3 regions of the Kitasatospora sp. NPDC059817 genome follow, and region 2 is predicted to be linked to each of the others. Evidence: riboswitches for the same ligand, from Rfam matches in the RefSeq annotation. Region 2 holds a riboswitch; each other region holds the start of a gene.
The links. A riboswitch is a leader RNA that binds a small molecule or an ion and turns the genes downstream of it on or off. The one in region 2 is predicted to bind cyclic di-AMP.
Positions count from the first base shown of each region.

Region 1: it holds a riboswitch for cyclic di-AMP, as region 2 does, so the genes downstream of both, ACFV61_RS17520 (M23 family metallopeptidase) here and ACFV61_RS04520 (NlpC/P60 family protein) in region 2, are expected to answer to the same signal.
Region 3: it holds a riboswitch for cyclic di-AMP, as region 2 does, so the genes downstream of both, ACFV61_RS19775 (transglycosylase family protein) here and ACFV61_RS04520 (NlpC/P60 family protein) in region 2, are expected to answer to the same signal.

Region 1 is NZ_JBHWIR010000071.1:21,736-27,133, reverse strand. Features, by position in the region: gene ACFV61_RS17540 (SpoIIE family protein phosphatase) at 1-146, opposite strand, end outside; gene ACFV61_RS17535 (PP2C family protein-serine/threonine phosphatase) at 229-1,359, opposite strand; gene ACFV61_RS17530 (TetR/AcrR family transcriptional regulator) at 1,709-2,278, opposite strand; gene ACFV61_RS17525 (alpha/beta fold hydrolase) at 2,366-3,193, opposite strand; cyclic di-AMP (ydaO/yuaA leader) riboswitch at 3,535-3,693, shown strand; gene ACFV61_RS17520 (M23 family metallopeptidase) at 3,706-4,539, shown strand; gene ACFV61_RS17515 (hypothetical protein) at 4,600-5,398, opposite strand, start outside.
Region 2 is NZ_JBHWIR010000012.1:35,561-40,958, forward strand. Features, by position in the region: gene ACFV61_RS04510 (hypothetical protein) at 1-34, opposite strand, end outside; gene ACFV61_RS04515 (NlpC/P60 family protein) at 223-1,269, opposite strand; gene ACFV61_RS04520 (NlpC/P60 family protein) at 1,497-2,642, opposite strand; cyclic di-AMP (ydaO/yuaA leader) riboswitch at 2,653-2,802, opposite strand; gene ACFV61_RS04525 (NlpC/P60 family protein) at 3,141-4,175, opposite strand; gene ACFV61_RS04530 (NYN domain-containing protein) at 4,376-5,398, opposite strand, start outside.
Region 3 is NZ_JBHWIR010000087.1:11,359-16,756, forward strand. Features, by position in the region: gene ACFV61_RS19760 (glycoside hydrolase family 13 protein) at 1-654, shown strand, start outside; gene ACFV61_RS19765 (LacI family DNA-binding transcriptional regulator) at 680-1,699, shown strand; gene ACFV61_RS19770 (hypothetical protein) at 1,771-1,971, opposite strand; gene ACFV61_RS19775 (transglycosylase family protein) at 2,194-3,585, opposite strand; cyclic di-AMP (ydaO/yuaA leader) riboswitch at 3,572-3,732, opposite strand; gene ACFV61_RS19780 (hypothetical protein) at 4,163-5,140, opposite strand.

The DNA.
Region 1 (5,398 bases), on a different contig from region 2:
GCGAGGACGGTGCCGAGCAGTTCGGCGGCGCTGGTGCAGCCGAGAAGTAAGCGCACGCAGCGCATGGGGCTGCGGGCGGTGGGACTGCTGCGCGGCGTCCGGCTCTCGTCCTCGGAGGGGGGAACCCACGGCGAGGTCAGGTCCATCGGATACCCGGCCTTTCCGCTCTCGGGGGGTGGGTGCCCTCTGGGTGCCCGAACGGGCACTTAATTCTTCATACCTTATTTCTCAAGCGGGTGCTGAAGCGGGTGAATGGTGACCCAGACGGCGCACCAGCACCAGCGTCCGGTCGTCCGCCGCGTCCCGCGCCACCGTCCGGACCAGCCGCTCCGCCGCACCCCGGGTGAGCTGCTGCTGCGTCCGCCACGGCCGCACCACCGGCTCGGCCGCCGCCAGCAGCCGACCCACCCCCTCGTCCAGGTCCCGACCCGGCACCTCCACCAGGCCGTCACTGAACAGCAGCAGCGAATCGCCCCGCCGCAGCCGCCCCGACACCGCCGGGTACAGCGCGCCCGACACCAGCCCCAGCGCCGGACCGCCGTGCCCCGACCGCGCCCAGCCGCCGCCGTCCGCCCGGCGGAACTGCGCGGGCGCCGGATGGCCGGCGTTGAACAGCCGGTAGTCGCCCGTCGCCGGACGCAGCGCGAGGTGCACCGCCGTCGCGAAGTCGTCCTCCCAGCCCATCCGCACCAGATGGTCGTTGGCCGCCGGCAGGAACGCCTCCGGCGGCACCCGCCCCAGCAGCATCGCGAACGCGCCCGACAGGTGCGTCGAGCGGGCCGCCGCCCGGCTGCCCTTGCCCGACACGTCCACCAGCAGCAGTTCCAGCAGATCCTCCTCGGGGCGGTGCGCGCACAGCAGGAAGTCACCCGAGAACGAGGTGTCGCCGGCCGGCGCCAGCGCACTGTCGAAGTGCCAGTCGAGCAGCCGCTCCGGAAGCCGGGCCAGCGTCCGGGTGTGCTCGGCCAGCTCCAGCAGCATCGAATCGCCCTGCGTCCCGCGCAGACCCAGCCGGTGCCGGAACCGGTTCGCGGCCAGCACCGTCACCGCGGTCGCGGCCAGTACCAGCGTCACCCCGATCCGCACCCCGAGCGGATCCCGCACCACCGCCCCCAGCACCCCGCCGGCCAGCGCCGCGCACACCAGCACCAGCAGCTGCCCGCGCCGCAACAGCAGCCCGCCGACCACCAGCGGCAGCACCAGCGCCGACGGCGGCCAGCTGTACGGCAGCACGATCGGCAGGACGCTCAGCACCGCCGTCACCCCGAGCAGCACCCCCAGCGCGTACCGCGCCGCCCGGGCGTTCCCGTCCAGCAGCCGCAGGTACCACCGCCGCGCCCTCGCTATCGGTGCGGGCACGTGGACCTCCGCCAAGGGGTCGGCGGTCCCCTGTCATGACCACCAGTCAGCCCGGCCACACTAACCCGTCCACCCCCACCACCCCCAGGCCCGCTGCCTGCCCGCCGCACGGAAAGTCGGCGGGTCCGACTTCTCGTGCACGCCGCGCCTGCTGCGCATGCCTCGTACGCCGCGCCTGCCGCGCGCACGCCCTGCCGCCGGCTGTTTCCGGGCGCGCCCCCGCGTCCGCCTGTTGCACGGGAAGTCGGCGGGTCCGACTTCTCGCGCATGCCTCACCCGGGGCGCTGGCCGTTCCGCCGTCGTGGGAGGCCGGGCGGGTCGTGCCGCGGCCGGTGCGGTGGCCGGTGTCTCAGGGGGTGGGCCAGGTGCGGAGGCCGGTGGTGAGGAGGGTGATGAGGCGGCTCTGGGTGGTGGCCAGGTCTTCGGCGAGCTGGAAGCCGCCGCCGATGGAGAGGGAGGCGAAGCCGTGGGCGACGGAGCGGACGGTGCGGGCGGCGTGGATCGCCTCCGCGCCGTCGAGGCCGTACTCCCGCAGGACGGCGATGATCACCCCGACGAGCCGGCCGGCCGCGCGGGTGAGGTCGTCGTCCGGCTGCGGGGCCTGGGGGAGGGCGTTGTAGCGGTGCGGGTGCTCGGTGGCGTACGCGTGGTAGGCGCGCAGCACGGTGGCGACGGCGTCGTCCCCGCTGCGGCCGACGGCGGCCTCGGCGAGCCGGTCGGCGAGTTCCTCGGTGACCCGGACGGCGATGAGCCGCCGCAGTTCGGTGAGGCCGCCGCTGACGTGCTTGTACAGCGACGGGGTGGCGACCCCGGCCCGGGCGGCGACGGCGGCCAGGGTGAGGGCGTCGGCGCCCTGCTCGTCGATGAGGGCGAGGGCGTGGTCGACGACCTGCTCGGGGGTGAGTCCTACTCGGGGCATGGTGTGGGCTCTCCGTCGGTGGAAGGCGTACGTGGCGGGGCGGCGCGTGGGGGCGGGGCTGACGTGGGCGGACGGGGTGGGCGGGGCTCAGGCGAGTTCGGCGAGGAAGGGCAGCAGGGCGCCGGCGGTGGCCTGCGGGTTGTCGGCCATCGGGTAGTGCCCGGATCCGTCGATCATGACCTTCCGCGCGTTGAGCGCGGCGGCCTGCCGGTCGGCGACGGCTTCCGGCTTGGGGAAGTCGGGGTCCTTGCTGCCCATGATGACGAGCGAGGGGCAGCGGACGGCCGCGGTCCAGCCGACGGGCGCGGAGTCCCCGCCGACGTATCCGCGGGTGGCGGTCTTGCGGCCGGGGGTGCGCATGGCGGCGACGAGTCCGGCCACGTACGTGTCGAAGTCGGCGGGCTTGGCGCCCGGGTAGGCCAGCTTGCGGTGGTAGAGGCCCCAGAAGGCGGGCGAGTGGACGGTCAGGGCGCCCATGACGCGGAGGGCGCCGCGCATGAGGGCGCCGGGCGGGGTGTTCTCGACGAAGGCGTCGATCAGGGCGATGCCGGCGACCCGCTCCGGGGCGTCGCCGGCGGCCTTGACGACTGTCGCGCCGGTGTAGGAGTTGCCGACCAGGACGGCGCGGCCGATGCCGAGGTGGTCGAGCAGGGCGAGGACGTCGGTGGCGATGGCGGCGGGGGAGTAGTCGTCCCAGATGATCGAGGATTCGCCGAAGCCGCGCAGGTCCATGGTGATGACCCGGCGGCCGGCGGCGGCCAGCAGCGGGTGGAGGTGCCGGTAGGCGGCGCGGGTGTCGAGCATTCCGGGGAGCAGCACGACGGGGGTGCCGTCGCCCTGCCGGGTGTCGTCGTAGGCGAGGCGGCCGCCGGTGACGTCGAGGTACTGGGTGGTGGGGGCGCTGGTGGCGTTCATGGTGGGCCTCCGGGGGCTGCCGGTGCGGGCTTCGGTGTGCTGCCGATAGCCATAAAGCTAAGGCTAATAGCCTTAGCCGTCAAGCCTTCGCACCCTGTGGGGCGGGGGAGGTCGGTGGTGAGTGCCTGAATGAAGGGCCGTCCGTTGACGTCCGATCACGTGAGGTGGCGTCAATGGTGTTCAAGCGTGCCCAAGGGGCCCAAGGGGGACAAAACGCCCTTCGCGTCCCAGAGTGCCCCGTCTGTCTCCGGTCGTCCCGGGCGAACGGCTTGGAATCAGGGCCTCCTAGGATTAACGTTTGATAACGCAGCGCGGTCCTCAACGCCGTACCCAGACGGCACCGTGCGCCGTCGCCTAATCCCGCCGACCGGCCTCCGGGCAGGTCAGGGAGCCGGGGAACCACGTTCCTTGGGGTGAATCGGCGGGGCTCCGGCCCAGCCGTAGGAGACCTTCCTGCTCCGAACCCGTCAGCTAACCCGGTAGGCGCGAAGGAAGGAAAGGAGCGCGCCTCCGTGGCGTCGACGCACACCCCGGCACACCCGGCCGGCCTCGCAGCAGGTACCCGGCTCCTCGACCACCCCGGCCCGGACGGCCCCGAGTACGCGGGCCCGGAGGCCGAGACCAACCGGCACCGGATGCCGCGTCAGGTCCGTGGGACCTCCCCGCTGCTCGGCGTCACCGCCGTCGCCGCCACCCTGGGCGCCACCGGCTTCGCCTCCGCCACCCCGGCCGCCGCCCCCGCCATCGAGACCCCGGACGAGACCCCGGTCGCCCTCTCCGCCGACCCCGGCCTCGCGCTCGCCGCCCGCATCCAGCTGCAGGCCGACAGCCAGCGCACCGCCGCCGAGGAGGACGCCCGCGTCCAGGCCGCGAAGGAGGCGGAGGCCAAGGCCGCCGCCAAGGAGGCCGAGGCCAAGCGGGCCGCCGAGGAGGCCGAGCGGGCCAAGGCCGCCGCCCTCACCCTGCCGGTGCGCGACTACCACCTCACCGCCCACTACGGCCAGAGCGCCCGCTACTGGGCTCACCTGCACACCGGCCTGGACTTCGCCGCCGACACCGGCACCCCCGTCTACGCGGTCGGTCAGGGCACCATCACCTCGGCCGGCTGGTCCGGCTCGTACGGCTACCGGATCGTCGAGACCCTGCCCGACGGCACCGAGATCTGGTACTGCCACCTCTCCTCGATCATCAAGGGCTCCGGCAAGGTCGGCTCCGGCCAGCAGATCGGCAAGGTCGGCGCCACCGGCAACGTCACCGGCGCGCACCTGCACGTGGAGGTCCGCCCCGGTGGCGGCGCCCCCGTCGACCCGGAGACCTGGTTCCAGCAGCGCGGCCTCAACCCCTGACGCACCCGCGAAGCCCCGGCCGCCGGAACCAGAAGGCACCGCGGCTGGGGCTTCGCCGCGTCACTCCTGCGCCGGGTCCGTCGGGTCTGCCTGGTCCGCCGGGACTGCCGATCCCGCCAGCTCCTCCAGGCGGGCGTCGAACTCCTCCTGCGCCAGCTCCGCCAGGTACGCGTCGATCTCCTCCTGCCCCGGCTCCGGCGCGAGGTCCGGGAACTCCTCCACCAGCAGTCGCGGCAGCCCGGGCACCGTCCACTCCCCGTACAGGTCGAGCGCGGCCTCCACCGCCGCCTCCTCGAACGCCCCGAAGTCCCCGGCCAGTTCGTCCGGCATCGGCCGCCCCAGCGCGGTCAGCTCGGTCAGGTTGCGGTAGCTGCGCCGCATCAGGCCCTGCTCCAGCAGCCGGCGCGCGCCGTCGGTGGCCATGCCGACCGAGATCACCCGGGTCGGGCTCCAGCCCTGCTCGTCCACCTCGTCCAGCCAGCCGGTCTGCGCCAGTGCGGCGAACCTGGCCAGCCGCTCCTCCTGCGCCAGCTCCCGGAAGCCGGTCAGCCACTCCCGCACCGCCTCCGGATCCGTGACGTCCGCCCCGTACGCGTGCAGCAGCAGCGCGTACAGCCGGGGCCAGGTCACCAGGTCGGCGCGGCGCAGCAGCCCGGCCGCGACCTCGCCCTGCCACTCGGCCTCGGCGTGCAGCCGCTCCTGGCGCTTGGCGTTGAGCCGCTTGGCGGCCCGCTGGTGGTCGGTCAGCAGCCGGACGGCGGCGCCGTACGCGAACGGGTCCGCCTCCGGTTCGGGTTGGACGTACAGGTAGAGCCGCTCGTACAGCAGGTGCTCCACCGCGTTCGAGGTCAGTTCGGGC
Region 2 (5,398 bases):
GCGCCCGGGCCCGCGCGTCCAGCAGTGCGGCCACCTCGGCCCGCCGGTCCGCCGCCCACCGGCCCGACGCCCGCCCGGCCGCCGAGGGGGCCGCCGGGGCGGCCGGCGGCAGCGACAGCTGGGCCAGACCGCCGACCGCGAGCAGCAGCGCACCGCGCCGGGACAGCGTCCGGCGGGCGCCGCCTATCGGGTGGGGGGTGTCGGGGTCGGACGGTGCCGGGCTCAGAGCCGGACCACCCCCGCGACCGGCATCGCGTTGACGCTCTCGTAGCGGACCCTGGCGCCCGGGTAGGGGGCGTGCACGATCACCCCGCCGCCGGCGTACATCCCGACGTGGTGCATGTCCCGGTAGAAGATCACCAGGTCTCCCGGCCGCGCTTCGGAGAGGCTGACCCGCTGCCCGACGTACGCCTGGGCCTGCGAGGTGCGCGGCAGGGTCACTCCGGCCTGCCGCCAGCTGTAGTACATCAGACCGGAGCAGTCGAAGGCGCGGGGCCCGGTGGATCCGTAGAGGTAGGGCGAGCCGATCATCCGCACCGCGGCGGCCAGCGCGGCCGCCCCGCGCTCGGAGGCGGGCGGGGCCGTGCCGAGGTCCAGCCGGTCGGTGCCCCGGGTGGCGCGCTGCTCGGCCTCCTGGGCGTCCTGGGCGGCCATCCGGGCCCGCTCGGCGACGCCCAGGCTGTTCAGCAGCCGCTGGGCCTTGGTGAGCCGCTGCTGGATCTGCTGCTTGCTGTCGGCGAGCGAGCGGCGGGCCTGGTCGAGTTCGGCGAGCTTGCCGGCGGTCTCGGTGCGGCGCTGGTCGAGCCGGCGCTGGCGGGTGGCCAGTTCGTGCAGGGTCTCCTGCTGCCGCTCGGCGGCCTGGTCGAGGGTGCGGGCCCGGGACAGGTAGCCCTCCGGGTCGGTGGAGAGCATCAGCTGGACGGTCTGGGCCATGCCGCCGCCGCGGTACTCGGCGCCGGCCACGGTGGCGAGGTCGCCGCGCAACTGGTTGAGCTGGTCCTGGGCGACGGCGATCTCGCCCTGGAGGACGGTCGTCTCGCCCTGGAGGCGCTGCTGCGTCTCCAGGGCGGCGTTGTACTTCTCGGACGCCTGCTCGGCCTCGCCGTAGAGCTGTTCCACCTGCGCCTTGACGTCCTTGCGGGTGGGCGTGTCCGGCACGGCGGGGGCGGCCTGGGCGCTGCCGCCCGCCGTCACGCCCAGGGCGGTGGTGGCGGCCGCGGTCAGCACCAGCGCACGGGCGAGCAGTTGGGGACGACGGTGCACGGGCATGGCGGCAGCGGCTCCGATCCGGCGGTGGGGCCCCGCCGCCGCACCAACGCGGGCGGCCCTGGAAGCGGAGTCCGGTGGCAGACGTTAGCGAGTCCGGGCAACCGAGTCCAAACCCCTGCCAACCCGAATATTTGACCCGTAATCGGACATCAGTCCGAGGCGCCGGAAAAGCCGCAGGCCCGGCCTTCCGTGGTGGAAGGCCGGGCCTGGGAGGGCCTGCGCGGGGATCAGACCCGCACGATGGAGGTCAGCGGCATGTTGCCGACCGCCTCGTAGCGGACCGACGCGCCGGGCTTGGGCGCGTGCAGCACCTGGCCGTTGCCGGCGTAGATGCCGACGTGGTGGGCGTCCCCGTAGAAGATCAGCAGGTCGCCGGGCTGGGCCTGGGAGAGGTCGGTGCCGATCCGGGTACCGGCGTGGGCCTGCTCCTGCGAGGTGCGCGGCAGCGCCACGTCGACCTGGTTGAACGCCCAGACCATCAGGCCCGAGCAGTCGAAGGAACCGGGGCCGGAGGCGCCGTAGACGTACGGGCTGCCGATCTTGGAGGCGGCGATGGACAGCGCCGCGGCGCCGCGCGAGCTGCCGGCGCTCGGCTTGGTGACCGGCGCGGCGGGGGCCTGCGACGCGCTCAGGTCGGTGCGGCTGTTGTCGCGGGAGGAGCGGTCGGCGGCCTGCTGGGCCGCCGCCTGCTGCTGGGCGGCCTTCGCGGCGGCGTCGGCCTTCGCCTTGGCCTCGGCGGCGGCCTTCTCCTCGGCCGCGCGGATCGCCTGGCGCTCCTGCTCGGACAGGGTGTTGAAGAGGTCCTGCGCGGCCTTGAGCTTGCCCTGGACCTCGTCCTTGGCGCTCTTCAGCTGCTGGGTGGTGGTCTCCATCTCGGCGAGCTTGCCCTGGGCCTCGGAGCGCACCTGGTCGAGCTTGCGCTGCTCGTCCTGGAGCTGCTTGAGCTGGCCCTTCTGGGTGCCGCCGGCCTGGTTCAGCGTGTCGGCCTGGCTCAGGAAGGTGTCCGGGCTGGCGGAGAACATCAGCTGGACGGTCTGCGATATGCCGCCGTTGCGGTACTGCTCGCCGGCGATCTCGGCCAGGCCGCCCTGAAGGTCGGTCACCTGCCCCTGCTGCCGCGCCACCTGGTCCTGGAGGTCGGTGACCTGCTTCTGCAGCTGCTGCTGCTTCTCCTGGGCGGCGTTGAGCTTCTCGGTCGCGACCTCGGCCTGCTCGTTGAGCTGGTCGACCTGCTCCTTGACCTGGTCCTTGGTCGGCTGCGGGTCGGCGTGGGCGCCGGACTGCGCGGACAGCGCGACGGCCGCGGCGGCGAAGCCGGTCATGATCGAGACCCGGGTGCGACTAGCGGGCTTGGGACGACGATGGGACGCCACGAAGGCGGACTCCTTCTTCCTACGCCGTCTACCGGGTGAGCTGACGGGTTCGGGCCGGAAGCGTGCCCTACGACGCCTCACGGCCGTTCCACCGGCCGACCTGGCGCCGATTCACCCCGGAGGAACGTGGTTCCCCGGCTCCGTTCGACAGCACCCCCGACTGCTGGGCTCCCCGTCGGGCAGGCACTGGGCCCGCCCCGCTGCGTCACGAACTCGACGGAAACCACCGCCGTCACCCTGGCTGGGCGATCGGGAGTGCGGTGGTTCGGGGCACGACCCTAGTAACTGAACCGTGATCCGTTCAAATCCTTGTCAGAAAAAAGACGGAAGAAGACCAAAGTTCTTTTGTGAATATGACACATAGTGATCACCGCCGCACGCAAAGCTGATCAGTCTTCACCGGGGACTCGCGCGACGGACAAAACCCGAACGCCACCCCCGGTCGGAGGGTGGCGTGGATCACAGGCCCGGACGGGGCCCTTCGGGCGTGTCGGGCCGTCAGACCCGGCGGATCGTGTTGATCGGCATCGCGTCGACCTTCATCACCTTCACCACGTCGCCGGTGTGCGGCGCGTGCACCACCATGCCGTTGCCGATGTACATCCCGACGTGGTGCCGGTCGGGGCCGTAGATGACCAGGTCGCCCGGCTGGGCCTGGTCCAACGTGACCTTGGTGCCGACGTTGCCCTGCTCCTGCGAGGTACGCGGCAGCGAGACGCCGGCCTGGCCGTACGCCCAGACCATCAGGCCCGAGCAGTCGAAGGTGGTCGAGCCGGTGGCGCCCCACACGTACGGCGAGCCCTGCTTGCTCATCGCCTTGGCGACGGCCACGCCCGCGTAGCCGCCGGCCTGCGGGAGGCTGCCGAGGTCGGCGCGGTCGCTGCCGCGCGAGGCGCGGTCGTCCTGCTGCTGCTGGGCCCGCAGCGCGGCGCGGTCGGAGGCGCTGAGCGAGTTCAGCAGGTCCTGCGCGGCCTTGAGCTTCTGGTTGACGTCCGTCTTGGCCTGGTTCAGGTCCTTGGTGGTGGAGTCGAGCGAGGCCAGGACGGCGGCGGCCTCGGACTTCTCCTGGTCCAGCCGGCGCTGCTGGTCCAGCAGGCCCTTGAGCGCCTCGGACTCGCTGGCGCTGGCCTGCTGGGCGCTGGACGCCTTCTCCAGGTAGCCGGACGGGTCCGAGGAGAGCATCAGCTGGACGGACGGGTCGATGCCGCCGGTGCGGTACTGCTCGCCCGCCACGCCGGCCAGGCCGGTCTGGAGCTGGGTCATCTCGTCCTGGCTGCGGGCCACCTTGTCCTGCAGCTGGTCGGACTGCTTGCGGAGCTGGTCGGCCCGCTCCTTGGCGCCGTTGTACTTCTCCGCCGCCTGCTCCTGGTCCTGCTGGAGCTGGTCGATCTGCGCCTTGACGTCGCTCTTGCTGGGCTGGGGCGCGGCGTGCGCGGCGACCTGCGCGGAGAGGGCGACCGCGGTCGCCGCGGCAGCGGTGAGCACGGAGACCCGGGCGCGGCTCGGCTGCTTGGGACGGCGGTGGGAGGCCAAGGGAATTGCTCCTTCTTCCATCGGCCTCACCCGATCAGGTGAGAATCCGGAAAATAGGTTTGACGCCACACCCTAGGGAAGATCCACGGGTTTTGCCACTCCCCCGAAGGCGTGAACTCCACTTCCCCCGCAGGCTTCACCGGATGTGCACACCGCCGCAAACCGGGCGCTGACCAGGCGTCATTCCGTCGAGGCAGCCGTCAGGGCCGCGCCAGCCGGTTCAGCAGCAGAACGGAGGCCACGGGGCGCGCGCCCGCCTTCCGCACGCCCTCCGCGACCTCCCGGTCGGTGGACACCACCACCACCGGACGCCCCTGCGGCTCGGCCCGCACCAGACGGCGGATCAGCTCGTCCGCGGTCTCGCCGGTCCGGCTGAACCGCACCCGCACCCCCCGCGGTGGCGCCATGATCACCGGAACGTCCAGGTCCTGCCCGTCGAACACACAGGTGACCTCCGCCTGCGTGCGCTGGGCCAGCATCGCCAGCCCGCCCAGCAGCCGGATCCGCTGCTGCTCCAGCGGCAGCGTCGGATAGCCCGTCTTGGTCACGTTGTAGCCGTCCACCACCAGGTGCACCTGCGGGATCGCCAGCAGCTGATCCAGCAGCGCCGGATCGTCGTCGGCCAGACCGCGCCGGGCCACGTCGTGCGGCGAGGCCGCCCCCGGCACCACCGCCTCCACCAGGTCCCCCGGCCGGATCTGGGAGACCGGCAGCGCCAGCTCCCGCTGGAGCCCCTGCGCCGACTGCAGCACCGTGTCCAGCAGCAGCCGCAGCCGCATGTCCTCGACGCTGCGGCCCTCGCGGGCCGACCGGCGGCCCTGCTCGGCCGCCGTCTCCAGCTCGCCGACCCGGTGCCGCAGCCGCCGCGCCTCGGACTCCGCGGCGCCGCGCTCGGTGGCCGCCTGCGCCCTCGCGGCCTCCAGCTCGGCGGTCAGCCGCCTGGTCTCGGCCTGCGCCCGGCGGGTGTCGCTCTCCAGCGAGCGCACCTTCTTCCGCAGCGACTCGGCCTCCCGGCGGACGTCCTCGGACTCCGCACGCTGCCGCTCCAGGTCCGCCCGGGCCGCTGACCGCAGCTCGGCGAGCTCCGCCTGCAACTTCTCCACCAGCCGGGTGGCCTCGGCGGCCGCGCCCTCGGCGCCGGCCCGCTCGGCCTCCTCCCCGGCCTCGGCCACCAGCCGGCTCCAGCCGGCCGACCGCACCAGGTAGGCGGCGGCCGCGACGTC
Region 3 (5,398 bases), on a different contig from region 2:
CACGACGTCACCCGGCACGCCACCCGCTTCGCCAACCCGCCCGGCCTCGGCACCCAGATCCGCACCCCCGGCGACCGCGAGCTCGGCCTGCGCCGCGCCCGCGCCGCCACCCTGCTGATGCTCGCGCTGCCCGGCTCCGCGTACATCTACCAGGGCGAGGAACTCGGCCTCCCGGACGTCACCGACCTGCCGGACGAGGTCCGCCAGGACCCGTCGTTCTTCCGCAAGGCCGGGCAGGACGGCTACCGCGACGGCTGCCGCGTCCCGATCCCGTGGTCCGGCACCGAGGCCCCGTACGGCTTCGGCCCGGTCGCCGGCGGGCCGTCCTGGCTGCCGCAGCCGGCCGAGTGGGCCGCGCTGAGCGTCGAGGCGCAGACCGGAGACCCGGCGTCCACCCTGGAGCTGTACCGCAGCGCGCTCGCCGTCCGCCGTTCCCAGGACGACCTCGGCGCCGGGACGGCCGTGGAGTGGCTGGAGGGCCCCGAGGGGACCCTGACGTTCCGCCGCGGCTCCTTCGTCTGCACCGTCAACGCCACGGACGAGCCGGTCCGGATAGCGGCGCCCGGAAAGCTGCTGCTCTCCTCGGTGGAGCTGGTGGTCGACGGCGGCGAGACGGTGCTCGCGCCGGACAGCACCGGCTGGTGGGCGGTCTGACGTGGTTGCAATAGGCTCTGGGACCGTGACTACGGCGCGACTCTCAGACATCGCGGCGCAGGCGGGGGTCAGCGAAGCCACCGTCTCCCGCGTACTCAACGGCAAGGCGAACGTCTCCGCCGCCACCCGGCAGACCGTGCTGGCGGCGCTCGACGTGCTCGGCTACGAGCGGCCGACCCGTCTGCGCCAGCGCAGCGCCGGCCTGATCGGGCTGATCACGCCGGAGCTGAGCAACCCGATCTTCCCCGCACTGGCCCAGGTGATCGAGCAGGTGCTCAGCCGGCACGGGTACACCCCGGTGCTGTGCACCCAGACGCCGGGCGGGTCCACCGAGGACGAACTGGTCGAGATGCTGGTCGACCGGGGTGTGGCGGGCATCGTCTTCGTCTCCGGGCTGCACGCCGACTCCACCGCCGACCACGACCGCTACGCCCGGCTGACCGGGCGCGGGGTGCCGTTCGTGCTGATCAACGGCTACAGCGAGCGGATCGACGCGCCGTTCATCTCGCCGGACGACCGGGCCGCGATGTGGATGGCCGTCCAGCACCTGGCCGAACTCGGGCACGAGCGGATCGGGCTGGCCGTCGGGCAGCGGCGGTACGTGCCGGTGCTGCGCAAGATCGAGGGCTTCACGGCGGCGATGCGCGAGGTGCTGGGACGGAGCCAGGAGGAGGCCGAGGAACTCGTCCACCACACGCTGTTCAGCGTGGAGGGCGGGCACGCGGCGGCCGGCGCACTGCTGGACAAGGGCTGCACGGCGATCGTCTGCGGCAGCGACATGATGGCGCTCGGGGCGATCCGGGCGGTGCGGCAGCGTGGACTGTCGGTGCCGCACGACGTCTCGGTGGTCGGCTTCGACGACTCGCCGCTGATCGCCTTCACCGAGCCGCCGCTGACCACGATCCGCCAGCCGGTCGAGGCGATGGCGACCGCGGCGGTGGACGCGCTGCTGGAGGAGGTCGGCGGGAACGCGGTCCAGCGCGGGGAGTTCATGTTCCAGCCGGAGCTGGTCATGCGCGGCTCCACGGGGGCCTGCGCGCGCTGAGGACGGTCAACGGACGGGCCCCGGAGAGCTGTTGCTCTCCGGGGCCCGTTGCGTGCCGCCCGGGTGCCGGGTCAGCCCTCGTGGTCCGTGGGGCGGCTCTCGGTGAGCCGTTGGCCGTCGGTGGCGTCGCCGGTGCGGGTCTCGGTGCGGCGGCCGCGGGCCAGGTAGTCGCGCAGGACGAGTTCGACGGCGTCCTGCGGGTTCTTGGTGCCGGAGAGCATCATTGCGTCGATCGCGAGGTTGGCGTCGAGTGTGACGGTGACCTGGGCCATGGTGACTCCTCCTCGGGTGCCGGAGCAGCAGCATGCCCGCTGGGGGCGGGCTTTGACCATGGCCCCGGGCGGTCCTGCCCGGCGGCCTGCCGGCGGCCTTCCTACGGCGCCGGGCGACCGCCGGGGCGGGCGGAGGCTGACAGATAACAGATGATGAAATCTGTTATCTGAAATCTGTTATCTGTCAGCCGTCAGTTGTCAGCTGTCACCCGCGGGTCGTGCTCAGACCCGGCCGGCGAAGTCCGGCGCCCAGTTGGCGACGGTCTGCAGGCGCACGCCCGAGCTCGGGTTGGCGGCCTCGACGTACTGGCCGCCGCCGATGTAGATCGCGACGTGGTAGACGCCGGAGTTCTGGCCGTTGTTGGACCAGAACAGCAGGTCGCCCGCCTGCAGGCTGTCCAGCGAGACGCGGGTGCTGGCGGCGGCCTGGTCGGCGGCGACGCGCGGGACGGAGACACCCGCGGCGCGCAGCGCGGCCTGGGTCAGGCCGGAGCAGTCCCAACCGCCGTTGCCGGTACCGCCGTAGACGTACGCCTGGCCGACCTTCGACTGGGCGAAGGAGACCGCGGCGGCCATGCTGCCGGTGGCGGCCGGGGCCTGAGCGGGGGTCTGCGCCTGGGCGGCCGGCTTGGAAGCCGGCTTGGCGGCCGGGGTCGAGGTCGGGGCCGGGGCCTGCGGCTGGGCGGTCGGCTTGGCGTTCACGGCGGCGCCGTTGGAGGTCTGGCCGGACTTCTGCGAGCGGTCGAACCAGGTGAAGTCCGAGCCGGACTGGTCGGTCTGAGCCGACTGCTGGGCCTGGCCGCCGTCCTTGAACGAGAGGCGCTGGCCCGGGTAGATGGTGTCCGGACCCTCGGTCAGGGTGCCGCGGTTGAGCTCGTACAGCCGCTGCCAGCCGCCCTGGAGGTTGTGCTTGTCGGCGATCGAGGACAGCCAGTCGCCGGAGGCGACGGTGTAGTCGTCGCCCTGGGGCTGGGCGCTGTTCTGGGCCTGGTTCTGGCCCTTCTGCGCCGAGGTGCCGTTGGCGGAGTCGGCGGGGGCCTGTGCCTGGTCCTGGGCCGGTGCGGCCGGCTTGGCGGGCTTCGCGGCCGGGGTGGCCGGGGCCTGGCTCTGCGCGGGCTTGGCGGCCGGGGTGGCCGGCTTCGCGGCGGGCTTGGTGGCGGTCGAGCTGGCAGCCGAGCCGGTGGTCGAGCCGGCCGAGGTGTCGACGGCAGCCGCGGCGCCGCCCTTGGTCAGGCCGGCCTGGACCGAGCACACCGGCCAGGCGCCGGGGCCCTGCGAGGCGAGGACCTTCTCGGCGACGGCGATCTGCTGGTCCTTGGTGGCCTGGTTGGCCTGGGGGGCGTACGCGGTGCCGCCGAAGGCGGCCCAGGTGCTGGAGGTGAACTGCAGGCCGCCGTAGAAGCCGTTGCCGGTGTTGATGCTCCAGTTGCCGGTGCTCTCGCACTGGGCGACCTTGTCCCAGGTGGCGACGGAGGCGGCGGAGGCGGTGCCGGAGGTGAGGCAGGGGATGGTGAGGCCGACGCCCGCGACGCCGATGGCGGCGATCACGCGTCGGGTACGACTGGACAGACGGGTGCCGTTGGTGGGCAGCATGAAGACGCAGTCCTCTCCCACGCCTGCGAGGTGAGCTGTCGGATTCGGGCTGGAGTTGCCCGGCCGCGCTGTGGGCGCGGCTTCACCCCTAGCCCTGGATCGTTCCGGGGAACGGTCCGGGGCGACTTACCTGTGGGTCCCCCGCTCCTGCCGTGGTGCGTTTTCGCGCTGCCAGGACATCCGACGGCAGGACTCGGCGTCGCGGATGAACTGGGTTCGTGTGGCCACGAACGGGGAGCACGTTAAGCAGACTTAAGTTCAAACTGCAAACACCTGTGACGCGCATCACGGTTTGGCGAGAACGGTCGTTCCCCTCGCTCGCCATGATCGAAAATGGCCGATTTCCGGCAATGCCGCGAAGGGCGTGCACAACTGTCTGTGCTTCAGGAGGCGGGTGACGGCGGGTCGGGTCCCCCGGGGGCCGCCCGCCGAGAAGGAGGTGCGTCCACACTGTGGCCGTCGGGGGATGGATCGAGCGACGGCGAACAAATGCGGATAGAACGGACATCGCACCCATTCGCCCTTTAACTCCCTTACGGGACAAGCAGGAAGGGCCCGGAACGGCTACGTTCCGGGCCCTTCACGCGTGCGGTGACCGCTACTGGCCGGCCGACTCCTCGGTGGCGGTGCGAGCGGCGTGGGCGGCGTGACCGCCCCGGCCGGAGTGGTCGGCGTGCGCGCCCTCGGCGGTCTCCGCCGCCTCGGCCTCGGCCTGCGCCAGGGCCTCGGGGGAGGGTGCCGGCAGCGCGGCCAGGTAGGTGGCGGCGATCAGCTGGCCGACCGTCGGGTAGGCGCCCAGCGGCGCCGCGGACGGGCAGCCGGTCTCCTCGGCGGCCGTGGCGAGCAGTTCGGAGTCGGCCTCCGGCCCGATCACCAGCGGGGCCAGCGCCGGGCGCTGGGAGCCGGTCTCCTTGAGGTGGTTGACGGCCGCGGCGACCGAGCCCGGCACGTCGAGCGCGGCGGGCACGACCGGGACGGCCAGCCGGGCCGCCAGCAGGACACCGGTGATGCCGGCCGCGGCAGCGGCCTCCTCGCCGCCGACGGTGGTCAGCACGACGCCGTCCGCGGCGGTCGCGATGGCGAACAGCCGGGCCCGGTCGGCGCGTGCCAGGCCGGCCTCGGACAGGCGCACGTGCACGGCCTCGGCGAGCAGCGGGTGCGGGCCGAGCACGTCGGTGACGGGGGCTCCGTACTCCGCGGCGAGGGCGTGAAGTTCGGTCAGGAATCCGTGCGGGCCGGGTACCAGCGGCACCAGGACCGGCGCGGGCAGGCCCGCCTCGGCGGCCATGGCCAGCAGTTCGGCGACGGTGCGGTCGTCACTGTCGACCCCCTGGGCGGCTTCGCCCGGGAGGTAGCCGACGGCGGTCTGGATGCCGCTCTGCTCGCTGCGGACGATCGACAGCAGCTCCTCGACGACCGAGCGGGACTCGGGCCCGGCGGTCGCGGGCACGGCGAGCACCAGGGCCGGGGAGCCGGCCGGGATCTCGGGGCGCTCGGGGCGGCGGTGGCGCCCCCGCGCACGGGAGCCTGGAGTGCGGACGGGCAGTGGCGCGCCCGGGATGGCTGCGGTGCTCATGCCGGAGATCGTAGGACATCGGCCCGTCAGGCCTGCATTCGGCTGCCGTTCGAGTTTCACGTGGTCATGGCGGGTGCGTCGCGTTCCCGCCGTGTCCGTCCGGGTGGTTTGCCCGCAATCCGGACATATCTCACCCAGCCTTCGAGCGATCACCGCTCGTAGCCCTGACGTGTCCGACGGGGCGTCGAGTTGCCTGTGTGGCGCGTGAGATGTCTCACAGCCAGGAGGTCGCCTGACGGAGCGTCACGGCAGCGCGAC